DNA from 3 places in the Buttiauxella ferragutiae genome. Region 1 is predicted to be linked to each of the others. Evidence: predicted binding sites of a transcription regulator. Region 1 holds the regulator's gene; each other region holds the start of a gene.
The links. The regulator PurR, encoded in region 1, represses purine synthesis genes. The targets are predictions, from matches to a motif close to CANGCAAACGTTTGCNTG.
Positions count from the first base shown of each region.

Region 1 (3,282 bases):
ACACAAGGTCGCGGCACTGCGGATCACGTAGGCGTGTATGTAGGCAACGGTAAGTTCATTCAGTCTCCACGTTCTGGCAGGGATATCCAAATCACTTCCTTGAGCGAAGATTACTGGCAACGCCACTATGTTGGCGCTAAACGTGTCATGACTTCCAAAACCATTCGTTAAAAATTCGTCGAAAATCTGCGCCTGCCCTTCATTGGGCAGGCGTGTTCCTCTTTTGCTTACCCTTTCAATTTGTTACCCTAAACCCGCACTAAAAGTGTTGTCTAGATGTAAACAATAATAAGGAGTTAGCAATGTCGTTCGAACTACCTGCACTACCGTATGCAAAAGATGCTTTAGCACCGCATATCTCCGCCGAAACCCTGGAATACCATTACGGTAAACACCATCAAACCTATGTCACTAACCTGAATAATCTGGTTAAAGGCAGCGCGTTTGAGGGTAAAACCCTCGAAGAGATCGTTCGTACTTCCGAAGGTGGCGTATTTAACAACGCCGCTCAGGTCTGGAACCACACTTTCTACTGGAACTGCCTGGCACCAAATGCTGGCGGCGAGCCAACTGGCGAACTGCTGGAAGCCATCAATAAATCTTTTGGTAGCTTCGCTGAGTTCAAGCAGCAATTTACTGATGCTGCTATCAAGAACTTCGGTGCTGGCTGGACATGGCTGGTTAAACAGGAAGATGGCGCATTAGCGATTGTTTCTACCTCTAACGCTGGCACCCCACTGACGACTGCAGCTAAACCGCTGTTGACTGTGGATGTGTGGGAACATGCGTACTACATCGACTACCGCAATGCTCGTGCTGGCTACCTTGAGCATTTCTGGGCGCTGGTGAACTGGGCATTTGTTGCGAAGAATTTAGCAGCTTAATGCAAAAGTAAATGGGCCGCGATTTGCGGCCCATCTTGATCAAAGCGTAAAAATCAGTGCAGTACGGCAGTTAGTGCGCCGAAAACAATCAAAGCCAAAACAATTACCGTCGTCGTGATTGAAAATTTCAAATCGGTGCTCATCATTAAACTCCTTTTATATCCATACAATCGATGTGTCAGGGTGATTTTCCCACAACCAGAGATAAAAATCCTCCAGGTTTTAATCTGATATCAATTTTCCCTCTTCCACTTTTCGCCTGGATAGGCCAAAATCCCTCGCTAATTTGTTGCGTATCGTCAATTCAATGCCCTCCTCCCGTTTTATGTCGCAATCCCGGCATACCTGCAACCATCATGTTGCCTGTGGAGTCAGCGTACGCAAACGTTTAACATAATAGCAATCAAGGGTTTACGATATAGCCCGGAGTGAATTTTAATGGCGACAATCAAGGACGTGGCGAAGCGCGCAAACGTTTCCACTACAACCGTATCACATGTGATTAACAAAACCCGTTTTGTGGCGGAAGAAACGCGCAATGCGGTGTGGGCAGCAATTAAAGAATTGCACTACTCGCCAAGCGCCGTAGCACGAAGCCTGAAAGTTAATCACACCAAAACGATTGGTCTGCTTGCCACTTCCAGTGAAGCACCCTATTTCGCCGAGATAATCGAAGCGGTGGAAAATAGCTGCTTTGAAAAAGGCTACACCCTGATTTTGGGCAACGCGCACAACAACTTTGAAAAGCAGCGCGCTTACTTATCGATGATGGCACAAAAGCGAGTCGATGGCCTGTTAGTGATGTGCTCTGAATATCCTGAATCATTGCTCACCATGCTTGAAGAGTACCGTCACATCCCTATGGTGGTGATGGACTGGGGCGAGGCTCGTGCCGATTTCACCGACTCCGTGGTCGATAACGCTTTCCACGGCGGTTATCTTGCTGGACGTTATTTGATTGAACGCGGCCACCGCGAAATTGGCGCCATTCCCGGGCAAATGGAACGTAACACCGGTGGCGGCCGCCACGCAGGCTTTATGAAAGCACTGGAAGAAGCGGGAATTTCCATTCCGGAAAACTGGATTGTTCAGGGTGACTTTGAACCTGAATCAGGTTACCGCGCCATGCAGCAGATCATCGGCCAGTCTCATCGCCCAACAGCGGTATTCTGTGGCGGCGACATTATGGCGATGGGTGCTATTTGCGCTGCTGATGAAATGGGGCTGCGCGTGCCGCAGGATATTTCCGTTATCGGTTACGACAACGTGCGCAACGCGCGTTACTTCTCACCGGCATTGACCACCATCCACCAGCCGAAAGATTCGCTAGGGGAAACGGCGTTTAATATGCTGCTGGATAGAATCGTCAACAAACGCGAAGAGTCGCAGTCGATTGAGGTTCACCCGCGTCTGATTGAACGCCGCTCTGTGGCTGATGGCCCGTTTCGCGATTATCGCCGCTAAGTGTGTGTCGGATGTCGCGCAAGCGACATCCAGCAGACTTACAGCGGCTCCTGTAGCCACTCCTGATTCATCGTGTCACTATCGCCTAAGTAATCCAACAGCCAGGCCAACGCTGGCGATGCATCGTTTTGCTGCCATGTCAGGCAACATGCCGCGTCAGGGAATGGATTATCCAGCGTTAATTCGCGCCATTTCCCTGAAGCAACCCACGGTTTGGCAATATGTAACGGCACCATGCCGATACACAACCCCGCGCTCAAGCAATCCGAACCGGACGCCCAATCAGGCACTACCACGCGGCGCTGGTTATCTAACAGCCAGGTAATTCGTTTTGGTAATGAACGCGAAGTATCTTCCAGAACTAGCGATGGCCAGGCACGCAGGTCATCATCGCTTAACGTCCCATCGCACTGTGCCAGTGGGTGCGAGGAAGCCACCACGCAACGCCAGCTCAACGTTCCCATATCACGGAAGGCATAACGCCCCCCAACCGGAATCGCCTGAGTCGCGCCAATCGCCACTTCTACGCGTCCATCCGCCAGCGCATCCCACACGCCGTTGAACACTTCCTGAAAGATACGTAATTCGATATCAGGAAAATGGCGATAGAAATCCAGCACCAGTTGCCGCGTTCGCTCCGGTTTTACAATGTTATCAACTGCAATCGCCAGGTGACCACGCCATCCATTGGCGATCTGTTGGCACTGTTGCCGTGTCGTCATCATTTTTTTGATAACAGAGCGGCCTTCTTTGAGAAAAAAGACGCCAGCAGGGGTTAATTCAACATCCCGATGACGACGTTCGAATAGCGGAACGGCTAACCAATCTTCGAGTTGCCGCACCGTATAACTAATGGCAGACGGAACGCGGTGCAACTCTTGTGCTGCACCGCTGAAGCTGCCATTGCGCGCTACCGCATCGATGACTTCCAGCG
Region 1 covers NZ_CP093332.1:2,482,666-2,485,947, reverse strand. The annotation lists gene MNO13_RS11435 (C40 family peptidase) at 1-171, shown strand, start outside; gene sodB (superoxide dismutase [Fe]) at 303-884, shown strand; gene cydH (cytochrome bd-I oxidase subunit CydH) at 938-1,027, opposite strand; gene purR (HTH-type transcriptional repressor PurR) at 1,323-2,348, shown strand; gene punR (DNA-binding transcriptional activator PunR) at 2,387-3,282, opposite strand, start outside.

Region 2 (3,282 bases), 1.6 Mb from region 1:
GCCTACCGCGACACGTTCGTCGTCTGACATCAACGGTAAATTTACTGCGGCAGGCATTGTTCCCTGAGCGAATTCAACCGGCGCACGCACGTCGATAAGCGGAATATCGGCGCGCAGCAGATGTTCATAATGTTGAGTATTGGGACGAGCGTTTTGCATGGATAACCTTAAAGCGAGTGAGGCCAGAAACGCTGGGGATTGTGCGCTTTTGCATGCAAAAAAGAAAGGAAGGGGCTGGAATGGCAGGGCGGGTAAGCGATTAACGCTACCCGCCGCTGTGATTAGAGTTTGCTCTGCGCCCAGGCAATCCCGCTGGCGTATTCCACGGGTAACAACGGCACCAGCGCTTCAAGCGTTGCACCCAGTCTGTCGTTATCGCTGTCATTGAGATTGAGATGGCCGACTTTACGACCTTCACGCACGTCTTTGTCGTACCAGTGTAAATGCACCAACGGCAGTTTCAGCCAGTCGTAATTTAAATCGGTACCGATAAGGTTGATCATTACTGACGGTGAATTAACGACAGGTTGCGGCAACGGCAGATCAACAATGGCGCGCAGATGCAGCTCAAACTGGCTGATAGATGCGCCGTTTTGTGTCCAGTGGCCGCTGTTGTGCACGCGCGGTGCCAGTTCGTTAATCAGCAACCCGGCAGGCGTGACGAAGCACTCCATCGCCATCACGCCGACATAGTTCAGCTCATGCAGAATTGCCGAAAGCATCGCTTCCGCTTGCTGCTGTTGCTCAATGTTTGCCTGCGGGAAAACTACGCTGGTGCGCAGAATACCGTCCTGATGCAGGTTGTGAGTTAGCGGATAAAACACCGTGCTGCCATCATGCCCGCGTGCGCCAACCAGTGAAACTTCGCCGGAAAAGTTAATGCCTTGCTCAACGATACACTCGCCGTAGCACTCATCGGGCAATTGGCTGGTTTCATCGCTGCGCAAACGCCACTGTCCGCGTCCGTCGTAACCGCCAACGCGACGCTTCACAATCGCCAGTTCGCCAAGGTTGTGGAACACGTCAGCCCATTGGTCGCGGCTGGAAAGCAACTGCCACGGCGCGGTCGCCAGTTCGAGTTTATCGAACAGCTGTTTTTGCGTCAGGCGGTCGGCAATAATCGGGAAAACATCGCGGTTCACAAACGCATTGTGGCGCGCCAGTTCGCGGGTGAGGGCGGTTTCAGGCCAGCGCTCAATTTCTGCGGTGATAACACTTTGCGCAAATGGTACGGCTTCAGGTTCAGCGTCAAGACCCACCGGATAAACCGCGATGCCCAGCGGTTCGCCCGCCTGGCGCAGCATTCTGCCTAACTGACCGTTACCCAACACGCAAACGCGTTTCATGCTTCACCCCGTGGGTCCGGGTTTTCCAGCACTTCGTCGGTCTGGCTTTGACGCCAGTCTGCCAGGCGCTGACTGAGACCTTTATCGTGCAGAGCGAGAATTTGCGCCGCCAGTAAAGCAGCGTTGGCCGCACCGGCTTTGCCGATTGCCAGCGTGCCGACCGGAATACCGCGTGGCATTTGTACAATAGAGTAGAGACTGTCGACGCCGCTTAAAGCCGCGCTCTGGACTGGCACACCCAGCACCGGAACCAGGGTTTTCGCCGCGATCATACCCGGTAAATGCGCCGCACCGCCTGCACCTGCAATAATCACCTGATAACCGTTGCTGCTCGCCTGTTCGGCAAAGCTGAAGAGTTTATCGGGAGTGCGGTGTGCGGAAACCACTTCAACGTGGTGTGGGACATCAAGGGCGGTGAGGATTTCTGCGGCAAACTGCATGGTGGCCCAGTCACTTTTGGAACCCATGACAATGGCGATACGCGCCGGGGTCTGGTTGGAGGACATGCGTCTCAAAACTCCTGTGGGTATGCAAACATCACCGAACGTGGCTCGGTCGGTCAGAAGGGCTCAGAGAATAGCATGAACATGCAGCAAGGAAAACGGTTGCGTGGCGATTGTTAATGCCAGATTGTCCTGTTTCCTGACATGATAAAAGTGAGAACGATGCGGAGATAAAATTCCGCACCGGGAAGCGCCTCTGGATACATTACTTTAGCCAAATACTTTTTTGCCGGCTGCTAAGTAGCTAAAACCATTAACGGTGTCTGGCTCGAGATAGCTCCCTTCCGTCCATTCGTTCCACGCGTTGATCGTACAAACGGGAAATACCGATTTTTCTGTATCCATAAAGTTCTTAACGTCCTGCAGCGCCTTTTCGAATTCCGCAGGGGAATTATCCGTATACACCGGGAACCAGGGATAGCCAATGTCATCGAAGCAGTCGGTTTGCACCGTTCTGGGGGAAGAATCCCAGCCCACTGTTACGTTGGGGATATAAGGGAGCGCGTGTTGGCTGCTCAAGCGTGCATGTTCGTCTTTGGCGCATTCGCGGATCTCGCTGTAGGGGCAATCAGGAAAATGACCCGGTGTAATATGATGAACCCACACGTAGCTGGTCACGCTGTCAATTCCCAGATACTCAATCACCTTATCAGGATCGGTAAGCGTATTTTCGGTTGGTAAGGTTTCTATACCCCATACCACGGCATTGAGATGCAATTCGCCCAGCCCGCGCGCGCGAATTTTTGCTCGAAAATCCTCCAGCACTCTTTTGGTATTGCTCAGTCCACCCAGGCCTTTAACCAGGCTCATCATCTCGTAAATCGAAAAATAAAATTTCCCGTCTATCTTCCAGTAAGAAGGATGAGTGAAATAGCGTTCAATAATATGCTCGGTTGCTTCTATAAATACCCGCTCGGAGACAGCCCCCGTGAGGCGGGTAGGGTAAGGCTGATAACGGGTAGCCGGATGAATCTCCAGCCAGTCATGGTTGGCCCACATAATGGCAAATTTAACATCACTATTGTTGGCGGCGTTTAAATAGCCTTCGTCAAGACAGCGTTCAAGAAATGGCCCCTCCTGGTGCCAGTACCAGTCAAAGATAAAGGCAGAGATCCCGTGCCCGGCGGCTGCGTTAATTTTCTTTTCCATAACCACCGGGTCAGCTTCATCTTCATAACCCCATAGCGGCACTTTAGGTTGCATATGGCCGACAAACCGTGGCGTAGCATTTTTCACCAGTTCCCATTCGGTCCAACCTTTGCCGTGCCATTGCTCTACTTTGGGATCACAGTGGAAATTTGGGAAATAATATGCAGCCACTTCATATTTTCTTTGCATTATCGTCAGTCCTTTTACGTATTAATGATGGTTTTGAATAATATCTGCCTCGGAATTAAACTCATTGCGCTGGTTGCCATGAAAGCAGAGCCAAC
Region 2 covers NZ_CP093332.1:4,041,236-4,044,517, reverse strand. The annotation lists gene mnmH (tRNA 2-selenouridine(34) synthase MnmH) at 1-159, opposite strand, end outside; gene purK (5-(carboxyamino)imidazole ribonucleotide synthase) at 282-1,346, opposite strand; gene purE (5-(carboxyamino)imidazole ribonucleotide mutase) at 1,343-1,852, opposite strand; gene MNO13_RS18625 (glycosyltransferase WbsX family protein) at 2,060-3,187, opposite strand; gene MNO13_RS18620 (MFS transporter) at 3,209-3,282, opposite strand, start outside.
Region 2: the regulator PurR is predicted to act here: its motif matches at 1,941-1,958, upstream of purE (5-(carboxyamino)imidazole ribonucleotide mutase).

Region 3 (3,282 bases), 990 kb from region 1:
TGTACAGTTCACCGCATCTGGTGCGTTACACCGAGCGCGTACGCGTACAAAGCGAAGAGCTGGACGAGGCTTACCACACGGCGGCCTTTGCGCAGATTGAAGCGGCGCGTGGCGAGACATCACTGACCTATTTCGAATACAGCACCTTGTCGGCCCTGTTGCTGTTTAAGCAACTGGCGGTTGATGTTGTGATTCTTGAAGTGGGTCTGGGCGGGCGCCTGGATGCGACCAATATCGTCGATGCCGATGTCGCTGTCATCACCAGTATCGCGCTTGATCACACTGACTGGCTGGGGCCAGATCGCGAAAGCATCGGGCGTGAAAAAGCCGGGGTCTTCCGTGGTGGAAAACCTGCTGTCGTCGGTGAGCCGGATATGCCGCAGACCATCGCTGATGTGGCGGCTGAAAAAGGCGCTCATTTGCTGCGCCGTGGTGTGGACTGGTCTTACAGCGTTGAAGAGAATAGCTGGAGCTTCAAAGACGGGCAGGGCGAGTTGAGTGGGCTGCCGTTGCCACTGGTGCCGCAGCCAAATGCGGCAACGGCGCTGGCAGCATTGCGCGCAAGCGCGCTGAATGTTAGCGATGACGCTATCATTCAAGGAATTAAAGAGGCGACTCTACCAGGGCGATTCCAGGTCATTTCGCAAACGCCATTGGTTATTCTGGATGTGGCGCACAATCCCCATGCGGCGGCTTATCTTGCCGGGCGGCTGGCAGAGTTGCCGAAACGTGGCCGCGTGCTGGCGGTCATCGGAATGCTGCATGATAAAGACATCGCCGGGACGCTGGCATGTTTGTCCCCGCAAGTCGATAGCTGGTATTGTGCTCCATTAGAAGGGCCACGCGGTGCGAGTGCTGAACAACTGATTGAACATCTCGGTCAGGGTGAAGTCTACGACACAGTGGCTGAGGCCTGGTATGCTGCCATGAACGCAGCAACGGAAAATGATACCGTGCTGGTGTGTGGTTCATTTCATACAGTAGCCCACGTAATGGAAGCGCTGGACGCGGAGAAAGCAGGTGGCGAGTAAGTTTCAAAATCGATTAGTCGGAACCATCATTCTGGTCGCACTGGGGGTCATTATCCTGCCAGGGTTGCTTGATGGTCAGAAAAAGCATTATCAGGATGAGTTTGCAGCTATTCCTCTGGTTCCAAAACCAGGTGATACCGATGAGCCAGATATGCTACCCGCGGCGACTCAGGCACTCCCTTCACAACCACCGGAAGGTGCAGCTGAAGAAGTGCGTGCCGGTACGGCGGCAGCGCCAGGGCTGGATATCGCTTCGCTGCCTGGTGATAGCGGGGCGGGCATTGATGAAGTCCCTGTTTCCCGTGAACAGCCGAAACCGAAGCCCGTCGCTGAGAAACCAAAACCGAAGCCGGTAGAGAAACCGCAGAGCAAGGTCGAGGCTTCTCAAACGGAAGAGCGCCTGGCGATGATGAACGAAGAACCGCCAGTGCCAGAAAAGCCTGCGAAGCAAGAGACGACCGAACAAGCACCAACCGGGAAAGCTTACGTTGTGCAACTTGGTGCATTGAAGAATGCCGACAAAGTGAATGAAATTGTTGGTAAACTACGCGGCGCAGGGTTCCGTGTTTACACGTCACCATCAACACCGGTACAAGGAAAAGTCACCCGTATTCTGGTGGGGCCGGATGCCTCGAAAGACAAGCTTAAGTCTTCACTGGGCGAGCTGAATTCGCTTTCCGGGCTGAACGGTGTGGTGATGAATTATACGGCGAGATAGAAATTAGCCCGATTTGAGTTCAGGTCGCCCTCACCCCGACCCTCTCCCCCAGGAGAGGGGGAAAAGTGGCACTGATCTCATCCCCTCTCCCTCAGGGAGTGGGCCAGGGTGAGGGTTGTTTTAGGGCAAACTTTTAATGGCGTTGAGCATTTTTTCAACGCCATTATTTATTTACGCGAGGGAAGGAAATCCCTACGCAAACGTTTTCTTTTTCTGTTAGAATGCGCCCCGAACTGGACGTCAGGGCGATTTGTCGTGAGATTTGTTCATGGTCTGGATAGATTACGCCATCATTGGAGTCATCGGTTTTTCGGCTCTGATTAGTGTTATTCGTGGGTTTGTGCGTGAAGCGTTGTCGCTGGTGACATGGGGTTGTGCTTTCTTTGTTGCCAGTCATTACTACACTTACCTGTCAGTCTGGTTCACTGGCTTTGAAGACGAACTGGTACGTAATGGAATAGCTATCGCGATACTGTTTATCGCGACACTCATCGTCGGTGCGATAGTCAATTATGTGATTAGCGCACTGGTTGAGAAAACCGGCCTGTCGGGTACAGACAGGGTGTTGGGGATCTGTTTCGGTGCGTTACGTGGAGCGCTGATCGTCGCCGCCATTCTGTTCTTTCTTGATACGTTTACTGGTTTTTCTAAGAGTGACGACTGGCAAAAGTCGCAGCTTATCCCGCAATTCAGTTTCATCATCAGATGGTTCTTTGACTATCTGCAAAGCTCGTCAAGTTTCTTGCCCCGGTAATCGTATCGGGGGGTTGTGGCTTAATGAGGAAAAGACAACATGTGCGGTATTGTCGGTATCGCCGGTTTTATGCCGGTCAACCAGTCGATTTATGACGCGTTAACGGTGCTTCAGCATCGTGGGCAGGATGCCGCAGGCATCGTCACCATTGATGCTTTAAACTGTTTTCGTCTGCGTAAAGCTAATGGTCTGGTGAGCGATGTATTTGGTGCCATTCACATGCAGCGCTTGCAGGGAAATATGGGCATCGGCCATGTGCGTTACCCGACAGCGGGTAGCTCAAGCGCTTCAGAAGCTCAGCCATTCTATGTGAACTCCCCGTACGGCATTACTCTTGCACACAACGGTAATCTGACGAACGCGCACGAACTGCGCCAAAAGCTGTTCGAAGAAAAGCGTCGTCATATTAACACCACCTCTGATTCCGAAATCCTGCTCAATATTTTCGCCAGCGAGCTGGATAACTTCCGCAACTATCCGCTGGAAGCCGACAACATTTTTGCTGCCATTGCTGCGACTAACCGCCAAATCCGCGGCGCATATGCGTGTGTGGCAATGATTATCGGCCACGGCATGGTGGCTTTCCGTGATCCGAACGGTATTCGTCCGTTGGTGATGGGCAAGCGTGATTTGGGTGATGGCCGTACCGAATACATGGTGGCCTCTGAAAGCGTGGCGCTTGATACACTGGGCTTTGAGTTCCTGCGTGATATCGCACCGGGCGAGGCGGTTTACATCACTGAGAAAGGGCAGTTGTTCACCCGCCAGTGTGCCGACAA
Region 3 covers NZ_CP093332.1:1,488,975-1,492,256, forward strand. The annotation lists gene folC (bifunctional tetrahydrofolate synthase/dihydrofolate synthase) at 1-1,031, shown strand, start outside; gene dedD (cell division protein DedD) at 1,021-1,749, shown strand; gene cvpA (colicin V production protein) at 2,018-2,503, shown strand; gene purF (amidophosphoribosyltransferase) at 2,543-3,282, shown strand, end outside.
Region 3: the regulator PurR is predicted to act here: its motif matches at 1,943-1,960, upstream of cvpA (colicin V production protein).